3 regions of the Priestia sp. JSM ZJ58 genome follow, and region 2 is predicted to be linked to each of the others. Evidence: predicted binding sites of a transcription regulator. Region 2 holds the regulator's gene; each other region holds the start of a gene.

Region 1 (4,566 bases), on a different contig from region 2:
TCTTAAAGATAGCACTCAATATACGGTAACGTTAGATGCTTTCACAGGAAAAGTAGTTAATACTTCTCAGCAAGCAGTGAAGCTATTAACGAGACAAGATGCAAAAGATCTTGCATTGGCTACATATGCAGGTAAGGTGAAAATGGTAGAATATGATCAAAACGCAGCGATTTTCACAGTAAAAATAATCAAAGATAATACGGAATACACCGTTACAATCGATGCGGTTTCGGGTGAAATCACACATGTAAAACATGATAAGCTTCAGCCGTTAACGGAGACCGCTGTAAAAGTTCTTGCTTTAAAACATCAAGAAGGAAAAGTAGAGCATATTGAGCTTATAACAGAAAACTCAATAACTGTATACGTGGTGACTTTAGTGAGCGGAAGCAAGCAGCAGACGCTTAAGTTCGATGCATATACTGGACAAGAGTGCTCATAATTTTTTATCTTAAAACATAAAACATACATTTCATTTTTCATTCATATCAAGCAGAGGGTGCTTCAAGGTATCCTCTGCTTTTCTATTTTGTAACTGGAAACATTACCGGTTATCTATGTTAAGATAAATGTAGATTATTCTCGTAAAATGGATAAAACTAGAATGAACTAAATTAAATAGATAGGGTGTACACATGAGAAAAGAAGTACAAGTTATAGCCAAAGAAGCTTTTATTAAAAAAGTGAATAAAGGTTATCCACTCATTGAAAAAGATGCGCTTGTTGATGGTCATAAACTGCAAGAAGAAGGCGTTATTATTAACTTAGTCACTCCAAAAAATCAATTCTTAGCCAAAGGCTATTATGGAAAACAAAACAAAGGCTACGGATGGATTCTGACGAAGAAGAAAAGTGAACAAATTGACGCGGCGTTTTTTGTACGAAAAATTCAGCGAGCTATTGCCTCTCGTCACGATTTTTATGCGTCTGAAGATACAACTGCTTTTCGTGTATTTAATAGTGAAGGTGACGGAATTGGCGGCTTAATCATTGATTATTATGACGGATATTACGTCACGAGCTGGTATAGTGAAGGAATTTATCAATTTAAAGAATACGTTATTGAAGCTTTAAAATCTGCGCCTAACTTTAAAGGGCTGTACCAGAAAAAACGTTTCAACGTAAAAGGGCAGTATATTGAAGAAGATGATTTTGTAGTAGGGGATAAAGGTGAGTTCCCTTTAATTGTAAGAGAAAATGGTATTCGTTTTGCCGTTTATTTAAATGACGGAGCGATGGTTGGGGTCTTTTTAGATCAGCGAGACGTCCGTAAAACGATTCGAGATAAATATGCAAAAGGAAAGACCGTTCTAAACATGTTTTCGTATACAGGCGCATTTTCAGTGGCGGCCGCTCTTGGAGGAGCTGCGAAAACAACAAGTGTCGACTTGGCCAATCGCAGCTTGGCAAAAACAATTGAGCAATTTAGTGTAAATGGAATTGATCACGAAGCACAGGACATTATTGTGGAAGATGTTTTTAAGTATTTTAAATATGCGGTTAAGAAGAATATGACGTTCGATCTTGTGGTGCTAGATCCGCCGAGCTTTGCTAAATCGAAAAAGCATACGTTCAGCGCGGCAAAAGACTACAAAGATTTATTAAAAGAAGCCATTGCTCTTACAAAGCCAAATGGTGTCATTGTAGCTTCGACGAATGCAAGTAATTTTGATATGAAAAAATTTCATTCGTTTATTGAAAAAGCTTTTAACGAAAAAGGGGAACGTTACAAAATGATGGAGCAGTTCTCTCTTCCAGCTGATTTTAAAACAATAAAAGAATTTAAGTCAGGTGATTATCTCAAAGTCGTGTTTATTCAAAAAGTAAATCGTTAAATGCAAGGCTGCATGATGAACTCATGCAGCTTATTTATTTTGATGAAATAACGCTTACAAGCTATTTTGAAGGGAATAAAATGAAGGTGAAAGATAAAAATTGTCAATATGTATGATAAAATAATAAAGGAATTATGCTCAACACTTCACAAATTTACAATATCATCCTTATGAAACGTATTTTTACAATTATTTTATTTTAAATGGGACAAGTATTGGGTACGAAGGGGAAAGAGCATACTACTACTATTATTATTTAAAAACATGAAAGGAGAAAGATTATGGCTGAAACAACTAAAAAGCCTGCCGGCGAAGTGAAGTTTATTCCTTTATTAATTTGTCTGGCAATCGGACTTGTTTTATGGTTTATTACACCTCCGTCCGGACTTGATGTGAAGGCTTGGCACTTATTCGCTATTTTTGTGGCTACTATCGTAGGTCTTATCATTAAACCGTTGCCATTAGGCAGTGTAGCTATTTTATCTTTAACCATTATTGTATTAACTAATACATTAACACTTGAACAATCGCTCAGCGGTTTTCAAAATACGACGATTTGGTTGATCGTTATTGCATTCTTTATTTCTAGAGGTTTTATTAAGACTGGTCTAGGAACAAGGGTTGCCTATATCTTTGTTCGTTTATTCGGTAAAAAGACGTTGGGACTATCGTATTCTCTTATCGTAAGTGATTTACTTTTATCACCTGCAATGCCGTCTAATACAGCACGAGCTGGAGGAATTATTCTTCCAATCATTCGTTCTTTATCTGAAACATACGGATCGAGAACTGGAGACGGTACGGAGCGCAGAGTCGGTGCTTTCTTAACAAAAGTATCGTTTCAAGGCGATATGATTACATCGGCTATGTTCGTAACGGCAATGGCGGCCAATCCTCTTGCTGTTAAAATGACGGAACAAATTACAGGAAAGACTATTTCATGGGTTGGATGGGCAGCGGCTGCAATCGTACCTGGAATTATTAGTTTAATTGTTATTCCGCTCGTTATTTATAAGCTGTATCCGCCAGAATTAAAAGAAACGCCGGAAGCATCTGAAATTGCAGCAAAAAAACTAAATGAAATGGGTCCGCTAAAGAAAGAAGAATGGTACATGATTGGCGTATTTTTACTTCTTCTTGTGCTGTGGATTTTTGGCGCTAATTTAAATATTAATGCAACAACAACTGCTTTTATTGGTCTATGTGCGCTGCTTTTAACGCAAGTGTTAAGCTGGTCGGACATCAAAAAAGAACAGGGAGCATGGGATACATTAGTCTGGTTTGCTGTTTTGGTTATGATGGCAACTTTCTTAAATGATCTAGGCATGATTCCTTGGTTCAGTGATCTGATGAAAGGCACTGTTAGTCATATGTCTTGGATGACGGCGTTGATTGTACTAGCTATTGCATATTTTTATTCTCACTACTTTTTTGCGAGTAACACGGCTCACGTCAGCGCTATGTACGCAGCATTTTTATCTGTCATCGTGGCCGCTGGTGCGCCTCCGTTACTGTCAGCATTAATTTTAGCGTTCTTTAGCAATTTATTTGGCTGTTTAACTCACTACGGCAGTGGACCGGCACCGGTGTTCTTCGGTAGTGGATATGTAACGCAGCAAAAATGGTGGTCGCTCGGCTTTTTAATTTCAATTATTCATATTATCATTTGGATTGGAATTGGCGGCTTGTGGTGGAAACTGCTAGGTCTATGGTAAAAAAACAGTGGCGCAGGCCACTGTTTTTTTTATGCTTCAGCCCAAACAGATACAGAGCCGCCATTTACAGGGAAGTGTCCGTAGCCGTCTTCTTCAATCACAACTTGGTCTTCTCGGTTCTTTGTGAAGTCGATCCACGTTTGTCCGCTTCGGTGTTCGCCGACGAACATTCTCTTTTCGCCGTCTTCGCCGTTTGACATCACCACAGCGCATCCAGACTTCTCAAATTCCTCTACACCATGCCTTACCCATCCAATGGTATTCGGGTGATCAAAATAATCGTCTTGCTGTCCGTATGCTTTGTCATAGCGTACGTGCAAGAGAGCAGAAATATCTTTTTCTTTTCCCTCAATTGGATGCTCTCCGCCTATCCCAAAATAGTCTCCGTAAAATACACAAGGATAGCCGTCTTCACGAAGTAAAATTAGAGCGTAAGCACTTTGTTTGAACCAATCTTCTACCCAAGATTCTAAAGATTCATTTGGCTGAGAGTCATGGTTATCTACAAATGTGACAACATTCAACGGATGAGTTTTAACCAATGTATCATCAAAAATTGTGGTTAAATCAAAATCTCTTCCTTGCTGAGAGGCTTCATGCAGTTTGTAATGCAGCGATACGTCAAACAAATCAATTTGATAATCAATAACGTCTAAAAATTCCTGACAGGCTGTTAATTCTGGATTCCAAAACTCTCCCACAAAATAAAATGGCTTTTCTTGAGAAGAGGACAATTCGTGAGCAAACTCTTTAATAAAATCATGGTTAATATGTTTAATGGCGTCTAATCGGTAACCGTCGCACTGCAGGGTGTCTGCTAACCATTTTCCCCATTTGATCATTTCTTCTCGAACTTCAGGGTGGTCGTAATCAATATTCGCAAACATTAAATAATCGTAGTTGCCAAACTCTTGATCAACATTTTCGTTCCAGCTTTTGTTTTCCCCGGCAATACGAAACACACCTTCTTTTCCGTTTTTATCATCGTAATCAGTGCCATTAAAATGATTAAAGTT
Region 2 (4,566 bases):
ATGTTACAATACGAGCAAGAAGAAATTACTAACTTTACAGTACTTCTTCGACATATATACATAAAAACCTTTTAAAGGAGTATAGAAGATTGGAAAAACGTTATTGGTATGTTATCCTCACCTACATCCTTATGCAGTTTTCAGGAGTTGTTGGTATACCGCTGTTAAAATTAACAGGAATATTTGATGACTATCCAGTTCGAACAGCGAATGTCATGCTTTTGACTTATTGGACTATCATTAGCTTTATCCTTGGTTTACTTATTGTCTTACTGCTGCTGCGCCGTGACATGTCCATGCGTATAGAACATGCTGGAAAAACGATTGCTGTTGTCTGGTCAGTCCTTGGGGTGTTTCTCGCTATGGCTGGTCAAGCTGTAGCAGGTATGATTGAGCACGCTCTTGGCATTACCCAAGTATCTGAAAACACACAAAATATTGTTAATCTTGTTAAAGCAACGCCTTTCCTTATTGTCGTTACGTCTGTTATTGGACCAATACTAGAAGAGATTATTTTCCGAAAGATTATTTTTGGTTCTCTTCACAAACGATACAATTTCTTTATCTCTGCATTTATTAGTTCCCTTATTTTCGCTGCGGTACACTGGGATTTTAAACATTTACTTGTGTATACAGCTATGGGATTTGTATTTGCATTCCTTTATGCAAGGACGAGACTAATTGTTGTACCTATTATTGCTCATGTTTTGATGAATACAATTGTTATTTTATCTCAAACTATTTTTGCAGATAAAATTATAGAAATGCAAAAACAAGCAGAACAAATGCAGTTCATTTTTGGAGGCATGTTTTTATGAAGAATATCCCTTTAACACGAGGGTTTATTTATATTATTATGGGGATTTTATTCACCTACTTGGCAATTCAAAATGCCCAGGAAACCGTCTGGAATTTCCCCACAATCTTATTTGCACTCGTAGCCGCATTCGATTTCAGGTTTGCGGTTCGCATCTTTATCTTGCACTACAAAATTAAAAAATTGCAGCAGCAATATAAAAATCAAGATGATTCATCCAAATAAAAAAACCACTGTTTCAGTGGTTTTTTTTACATACTAACATCTTCTCTTTCTTGCTCTGCCCTTGCCTTTAACACTTTGCGATACGAAATGCGGGAAATAATGATGCTGATTTCATACAAAATTAAGAGCGGCACTGTCACCATCATGTGCGAGAGCAATTCCGGTGGTGTAATAAGTGCGGCAATAACTAGCAGTACGAAATAGGCATATTTTCGAATTTGAGATAAAAACATAGGCGTTATAATTCCTAAACGCGTCAAAAACATAACGACGACAGGAAGCTGAAACAACAAGCCAAAAGGCAGTGTGAGCTGCATTAAAAAAGAAAAGTATTCATTAATGCCAATCACTTGGTTTACATTCAGCTCATCAGAAACGCGCGTCATAAAATCAACGACAAATGGAAACAACACAAAATAAGAAAAAGAGACACCGCCAATAAAGAGAAAAATGGAAACAGGAATATATCCAAGCGTTACCTTACGCTCTTTTTCATATAAACCAGGACTAATAAATGCCCAAAGTTGATACAGTGCAACAGGAGCTGCAAGTACACAGCCGATAATAACAGCAAATTGCATATAAATCTTAACTGGATCTGTTAACCGAAATGCATTCATCGTTAAATTCTTTGCCTCATCAGCATGCTGTAAATAGACAATAACCTTATCCGCTATAAAAAAGCCGCCAATTGTGGCAATCACAAAGAAAAATAAAACAATTAAAATGCGTTTTCGCAGCTCTCCTATATGATCATATATTGACATTTCTTGTTCGGTCATACTATGATCACCCTTTTACTCTTTGTCATCTACTTGACGCTGTTTATCTTTTTCACGATCTTCTGATGCACCGCTAGCGGCATGCTTAAACTCTCTAAGCGTTTGGCCCACTGATCTTCCTAGCTCCGGTAACCGTTTCGGTCCAAAAATAAGCAGTGCTACAATCGCAATAATAATCCAACTGCCTGCTCCAATCCCCATATTCCCACTCTCCTTATTAATTTAGACTTAAGGAAATCGTAACACAGTCCGCCTTATTCAACAGGATAATTTTTCAAAAAGTAGACGAGCGACTGTAATTCTACAGCAAGATCAATATGATGGAGTCGAATCTCATCCGGTACGTTTAAGCGTGCAGGAGTAAAGTTTAAAATTCCTTTAATTCCGCAACTCACTAAACGATCAGTAATTTGCTGAGCAACAGTGGCAGGAACGGTTAAAATCGCTACTGAGATGTCATCACTCATATAATCTTCCAATTGGTCAAGATGATAAACCGGCACGTCGCCTACTTTCGTACCTACTTTATCTTCTATCACATCAAAAGCGCACTCAATTTTGGTGTTATTATTTTTAATAAAATTATAATTTAAAAAGGCCGTTCCTAGATTCCCTACGCCAATCAGTGCTACTTTCGTTACTTCATCTTGGTCTAACGTTTTACGGAAAAATGTAAGTAAATAATTCACATTGTAGCCGTATCCCTTTTTTCCTAATGCACCAAAGTAAGAAAAGTCCCGACGAATAGTAGCAGAATCCACTTTCACTGCCTCACTTAACTCCGCTGACGACACACGCTGTTTACCAGAAGCATGCAAATTTTTCAAAAAACGATAATAAAGCGGCAATCGTTTAGCCGTTGCTTGTGGTATTTTTAATTGTTCAGTGTTCACGTTGTACCCCCTCAGTTCATGTATGTCATTGCTAACATTTTCAAGTCATATTGCATTACCTTTCACAAAGCATCAACCGCTTTGAGGTAGCGCTTCCAATTCTCTCTCTTTTCTCTTGTTTTATATATACTCCGCTTCACACCTCGACGGCTTTTGTCTATTCAGCACTCCTTAAAGTCGGTATGTAGAACGAAGCAATTAGCCCTTCAAAGAATCGGTTTGTTAGTCATGACGGATTTTTTACATCCATCATAGATAAGTTCAGAGATGCACTTATCTCTTATTTTAACATAGTATCCTGTATAAAATGTGCAGGGGAAATCATTTTATTTCATGAATCAAAACATTCGCTTCATCATTTGTCCTTGTCCCTCTACAAATTACAAACGCTTGTAGGAAGAACTTGTAGTTGAAAATATGTTAAAATACACTATGGATATACTACTAGAGGTGAAAAAATGATTATTCTACAATTGAACGGTATTACAAAATACTATGGGGCAGAACCCATTTTATCGAATATAAAGTTAGAAGTACAATCAAAAGACCGCATTGCCCTAGTGGGACGAAACGGTGCTGGTAAATCAACTTTATTAAAAATTATTGCTGAGCAGCTTTCCTATGACAGCGGAGAAATTATTAAACCTAAGGGTGTTTCCATTGATTATATGGGACAAGATACAGTTCTTGAGTCAACACTCTCCATATGGGAAGAAATGATGACTGTCTTTGCTCCATTAAAGAAGATGGAAAAAGAATTACGTACGCTTGAAACGAAGATGGGTGATCCAGACATTTTTAATGATTCAGTTCAATACGAAAAACTAACCAAAGAGTATGATCAGCTTCAAGTAACGTTTAAAGATTTAGGCGGCTATCAATATGAAGCGGATACACGATCTATTCTTCACGGTTTCCGTTTTTCAAACTTTGACTACAGCACCCCTATTTCCTCCTTAAGCGGTGGACAAAAAACGCGCCTGGCTCTTGCAAAACTGCTTTTAACAAAGCCTGATTTGCTTATTCTGGATGAGCCTACCAACCACTTAGATATTGAAACTTTAGCATGGCTGGAACAGTTTCTGCAAGGGTATGAAGGAGCTATTTTAATCGTTTCACATGATCGTTACTTCCTTGATAAAGTCGTAAATCAAGTGTATGAAGTCGTACAAAAAACAACGGTGAAGTACACGGGCAACTACTCTAAATACCTTGTACAAAAAGCAGAGCGATATGAAAAAGAGTTGCGTCAGTACGAAAAGCAGCAAGATGAAGTCGCAAAGCTGAATGATTTTATTCAGCGAAACATCGCCCGCGCATCGACTACAAAACGTGCGCAAAGCAGACGTAAACAGCTCGATCGAATGGAGTTAATAAATCGACCTAACGAAGGCGAAAAATCAGCTAGTTTTTCGTTTGAAATTGAACGTCAAAGCGGAAATGAAGTCTTAAATCTGGAAAATGTGTCTATCGGATATGATGAACACAACTATGTCGTCCAAGAGGCAAACCTTCGCATTAAAAAAGGGGAAAGCCTTGCGTTGGTTGGTCCTAATGGCGTGGGGAAATCAACTTTATTAAAAGGCATTGTGGATAAACTCAGCTTCAAGACTGGAACCATTTCCTTTGGCTCAAATGTAATGGTTGGTTATTACGACCAAGAGCAAGCCAATTTAACGTCTAATAAAACCGTTTTAAATGAACTTTGGGATGACTACCCAGCCAAACCTGAAAAAGAAATCCGTACAGCGCTTGGAAATTTTCTGTTTTCAGGTGATGATGTACTGAAAATCGTTTCCACGCTCAGCGGTGGTGAAAAAGCACGTTTGGCTCTTGCGAAGCTTATGCT
Region 3 (4,566 bases), on a different contig from region 2:
GCCATCTTCTACAGCTGCTCTTAAAGAAGAGCTGATCATGCGTATAGCCTGTAGGGCTAAGGCGTCCGTTGCTGGATTTGCATTTACCGATACATAAGCCTCAACGGCATGAGTTAATGCATCAATCCCTGTAGCCGCTGTTACTTTAGAAGGAACGCTCAGCGTAAGCTCGGGATCTACAATGGCGGCGTCCGCAAGCAAATGATCGTGGGTCACAACGTCTTTGCTGCTTTCAAGAGATAATACAGAAATATTCGTTACTTCTGAGCCCGTGCCGGAGGTCGTGGGAATTAAAATTTTTGGAAGCCCTTTTTCCGTAATTTGTTTCGTGCCAGTTAAGTTCAAATATTCTTCTACAGCTCCGTCATGAACGGCTAAAACGGCCGTAAGTTTTGCTAAATCTAACGCGCTGCCGCCGCCAACTCCAATGACTAAATCAAATTTTCGGCTTTTTGCGTAAGATACGAGTTTTTCACCAAGCGCTAAGGGCGGCTCTGGTGCCGTATCTGCATATACATCTACTTCGTATCCATTTTGGATAAGAGGAGCACTCACTTTATCTACAAGTCCAATGTCTTTTAACACTGGATCTGTGACGATTAAAATATGAGCAGGGTCATATTTTTTTACTTCCGGAAGCAGTTGCTGAAGTGATCCCCATCCTGTGTAGCTGAGAGGGGTGAAAACTAGTTTTGAAATGGTCATTTGTTTGCCCTCCGATTTATAGAAAATTTTTTTATATTAAGCAGCTGCTTGATTTCATTCGTAATAACCTTCAGTAGATTTGCGGAACTGCTGAAATTGATTTGCATCGTGACCAAACCAAACTTGCGAATTAGTTTCGTAGGCTAGACGGCGTATACGTTCAACCGTGTTTGCATATCCAAGAGAGTCATAGATAATACCGGGTGGTTTAACAGGAGGACCATAGCTCTCAGCTGTATAGATTGTATCGGATGCTAAGATAATGCCACCTGTTTCAGGCAAATGAACATGAAGACCAAGCATACCCCAAGCATGTCCGCTTCCAAAATTCAAGACATTAATTCCTTCTGCCAGTTTGATGGTATCTTCGTTTCGTTTAATCGTTTTCCAACGAAGGTCATTTTTTATCCAGGCGTCAATGTCAGCCCAAATGTAAGCACCTTCTTTTTGATTGCGTGCATAAGACTGAAGAGTGCCGTTTAACTCATCTTCATGAACGATAACAGTGGCGTTAGTGAACAATTCTAAGCAGCCGGCATGATCAAGATGAAGGTGGGAGGCAACAACAAATTTAATTTCTTTAGGGTCAACCCCTAATTGTTCTAATCGATTTGGTAAATAACATTCTTCTGTAGCGGAGTAAGGAAACATTTGTTGAGTTGTTTCAGTCCAACGCCCTTGTGGTCCCATTGATTCAGGGTTGCAGGCTGTATCAAACAGAATTTTCCCTTCAGGATGATCAATTAATACAGTATAAATTGGAAACTCTACAAATTCCGTAGGTGCCTGAGGGTTCTTAACAGTTGCTGGGTTATGCATTGCAAGCATCCAGTTTTTATCCATTTGCATCGAGCCGTTGTCCATCACATAAAGCTTTGGGTTAGGTTTGATAATATTACACATATAATAGCCTCCTAAACGTAGTTGGATTTTTGTTTGCGCTTTCAAAATAGCTTTATACTACATTTACCCTATATGCTGGAGAGAATAATCCTTTTTAAAATGGATAGACTCTTTCCTATTCTTTCAACATACTAAACTGCAATTTTTATGCCAGTATTTGAAAAGTAAATATTAGCGCCGTTTTCCTCGGTTCTTATAACCAAGTGCTGAAAAAATTCACCGCTTTTAGAAGGAAAAAGGCTATTGTGCATTGAATGGTTAGTGGTGAAAAGTTTCAACATATGTTGGCGGGAATTCACCATAAGAAAGGAATGCGAAACAATGACTTCTTTTAAAGGGAAAAAAGATTTGACGAACGAAACGTTACAGGCCATCATTGAATTCTCTACGGACGGAATATATGTAGTAAATAAAAAGGGAATAACGATATATGTAAATGAAGCTTATGAAAAAATCACGGGAACAAATAAACGAGACGTATTAGGAAAGCATATGCAAACCGTTATCGATGAAGGATATATTGATCAATCTGTTTCCCTACTTGTGTTAGTAGAAAAACAGCAGCGCTCTATTATGCAAACCATTTCAAGCGAAAGAGACGTTATGGTAACAGGAAATCCAGTGTTTAACAAACAAGGTGAAATAGAGCTCGTTGTGACCACTGTACAGGATATTACACAGTTAAACGCAGTTAAAAAAGAGCTGTTAAAGGTAAAAGAGTTTTCGCATATGAATGCAAATAAATACGCTGTGAAAGTGAATGGCTCGGAACAGCCCCTAGTGTTTCAAAGCAATAGGATGAACTTGGTTTATCAGCAAGCCAAACGAGTAGCTCCGTTTCCTACAAGTATTCTTCTATCAGGTCCCTCAGGATCCGGAAAAGAAGTAGTCGCTAACCTTATTCACGATTCAAGCGATAGAAACAATCAGCCATTTATTAAAGTGAACTGCGGAGCCATTCCTGAGCCGTTGCTAGAATCGGAGTTGTTCGGCTATGAAAAGGGAGCTTTTACTGGCGCTCGAACAGAAGGGAAAATAGGACTGTTAGAACTCGCTGATGGCGGAACCTTGATGCTTGATGAAATTGGTGAAATGCCGATTTCCTTGCAAGTGAAACTGCTTCGAGTGTTACAGGAAAAGCAGGTACAGAAAATTGGAGGAACTAAAACAAAAAGTATCGATATACGAATCATTTCGGCAACAAATCAACATCTAGGAGAGCTTATTAAAAAGGGGAGGTTTCGTGAAGATTTATACTACCGTTTAAAGGTAGTCGAAATCAGCCTTCCGCCTCTATCTCAACGTAAAGAGGATATCAGTTTACTGGTTGATCATTATGTTTCCTACTTTTGCAGCTTGTATTACGTCCAAAAGCGCATATCAAATAAAGCGAAGCAAGTATTAGAAGCTTACCAATGGCCAGGAAATGTAAGAGAGCTTCGAAATATGGTGGAGAATATGATTGTGTCTATTCCTGGAGAAACAATCGAAGCCCATCATTTACCTTTTCATACTTATCATGAAGATGAAAAATGTGATTATTTACCTCTAAAAAAGAAAGTGGAGCAGTTTGAACAGCGACTCGTTAAAGAGACTATTCAACATTGTCCATCACTCCGGCAGGCAGCGAAAGAATTAGGTATCGATCATTCTACTTTAATAAAGAAACTAAAAAGATGGGAATGTAAAGAAAGAGAGGAGCAGGCTTGAGATACGTAACAAAAGAATTAGCTCAGAAAATTGTGTATAGAACAATGGAGATTATTGATTGCAACATTAACGTGATGAACGAAAAAGGAGTCATTATTGGTTCTGGTGACAAAAAGCGAATGGACCAAATTCACGAAGGAGCGCTAATGGTATTAAAAAGCGGCAGTTCTTACGAAATTACTCAGCAGGAGGCTGACACGCTGCGCGGAGCCAAACCGGGCGTGAATTTGCCTATTTTCTTTAACGGAGAAATTGTTGGAGTCGTGGGATTAACAGGACTGCCAGAGCAGATTCGTAATTACGGAAAGCTCGTGCGTATGGCTGCTGAAATGATTTTTCAAGAAATGATTTTAATAGAGGAAATTCAGTGGGATGAACGATTAAAAGAAGAGCTGGTTCATCAGCTTCTTCAACAAGAAGAGCCGCTGGATTCCTTATTTTTTGAACGAGCGAATCGGTTTAATATTAACTTATACCTTCCAAGAATGGCACTAATTATTAAAGCTGAAAATCGCCATGAAGTTATGAAGGTTGTAAAGAAATACATAGCTAATAATGATCTATACGCTATGCTTCCAGACGGAGTGGTTCTATTAAAATCTATAGAAGCCGGCAGCGCTAGCAGCTATGCTGAACAGCTGGAAAAGCAGCTTCGTGCGTCTGATTGCCTTTATAAATTATCTGCAGGATCTGTTCAAGCTGATTTTAAAGGCCTTCATACATCGTATCAGCAGGCGAAAGATACGCTTTCGGTTGGTTCAAAGCTTCATCCAGAAGCTGATTTCTACTGCTATTCGGATTATCAAATTCCCGTACTGTTACGTCAACGCGCCGGTTTTCAAGAAAATCATGATCTGTTGCAATACTATGAAAAGCTTAAGGAATATGATAAGAAAAAAGAGCTTATCGAAACGTTAACGATCTACATAGAAGAAAATGGCGAAGGAAGCACGGCAGCTAAAAAGCTTTTTATTCATCGGAATACGCTAAGCTACCGTCTAGATAAAATTCAAGATATTACGGGAAAAGATCCAAGGAAAGTAAAAGACCTTCTCGAACTGTATGTAGCGCTACTGCTATCTAAAATTTCATAATTGTGCACGTGCATAAAAGATCTTGCGATAGCAAGGTCTCTTTTTGTTGAAGTGACTAATGAAAGAATTAAAGGTAGCGCTTACAATTAGCACTGGGGATAGAAGAAATAAGAAAGGGGATGCTTTATGGACGTTCAAGTAAGCGCATTAGGCG

What was found. The regulator Rex, encoded in region 2, represses fermentation and respiration genes when NADH is low (regulators of the CRP and FNR family bind a similar motif). The targets are predictions, from matches to a motif close to TTGTGAAATATTTCACAA.
Region 1: the regulator Rex is predicted to act here: its motif matches at 1,970-1,987, upstream of ACH6EI_RS22975 (anion permease).
Region 3: the regulator Rex is predicted to act here: its motif matches at 1,871-1,888, upstream of ahlS (AhlS family quorum-quenching N-acyl homoserine lactonase).

The regions. Positions count from the first base shown of each region.
Region 1 covers NZ_JBISEM010000002.1:319,479-324,044, reverse strand. Annotated here, with positions in the region: gene ACH6EI_RS22985 (PepSY domain-containing protein) at 1-442, shown strand, start outside; gene ACH6EI_RS22980 (class I SAM-dependent rRNA methyltransferase) at 636-1,835, shown strand; gene ACH6EI_RS22975 (anion permease) at 2,117-3,550, shown strand; gene ACH6EI_RS22970 (alpha-amylase) at 3,580-4,566, opposite strand, start outside.
Region 2 covers NZ_JBISEM010000012.1:4,125-8,690, reverse strand. Annotated here, with positions in the region: gene ACH6EI_RS27275 (CPBP family intramembrane glutamic endopeptidase) at 90-818, shown strand; gene ACH6EI_RS27270 (YdiK family protein) at 815-1,042, shown strand; gene tatC (twin-arginine translocase subunit TatC) at 1,069-1,824, opposite strand; gene tatA (twin-arginine translocase TatA/TatE family subunit) at 1,840-2,025, opposite strand; gene ACH6EI_RS27255 (redox-sensing transcriptional repressor Rex) at 2,079-2,717, opposite strand; gene ACH6EI_RS27250 (ABC-F family ATP-binding cassette domain-containing protein) at 3,176-4,566, shown strand, end outside.
Region 3 covers NZ_JBISEM010000001.1:1,961,739-1,966,304, forward strand. Annotated here, with positions in the region: gene ACH6EI_RS10475 (iron-containing alcohol dehydrogenase) at 1-705, opposite strand, end outside; gene ahlS (AhlS family quorum-quenching N-acyl homoserine lactonase) at 760-1,608, opposite strand; gene ACH6EI_RS10485 (sigma-54 interaction domain-containing protein) at 1,930-3,318, shown strand; gene ACH6EI_RS10490 (sugar diacid recognition domain-containing protein) at 3,315-4,412, shown strand; gene ACH6EI_RS10495 (GntP family permease) at 4,539-4,566, shown strand, end outside.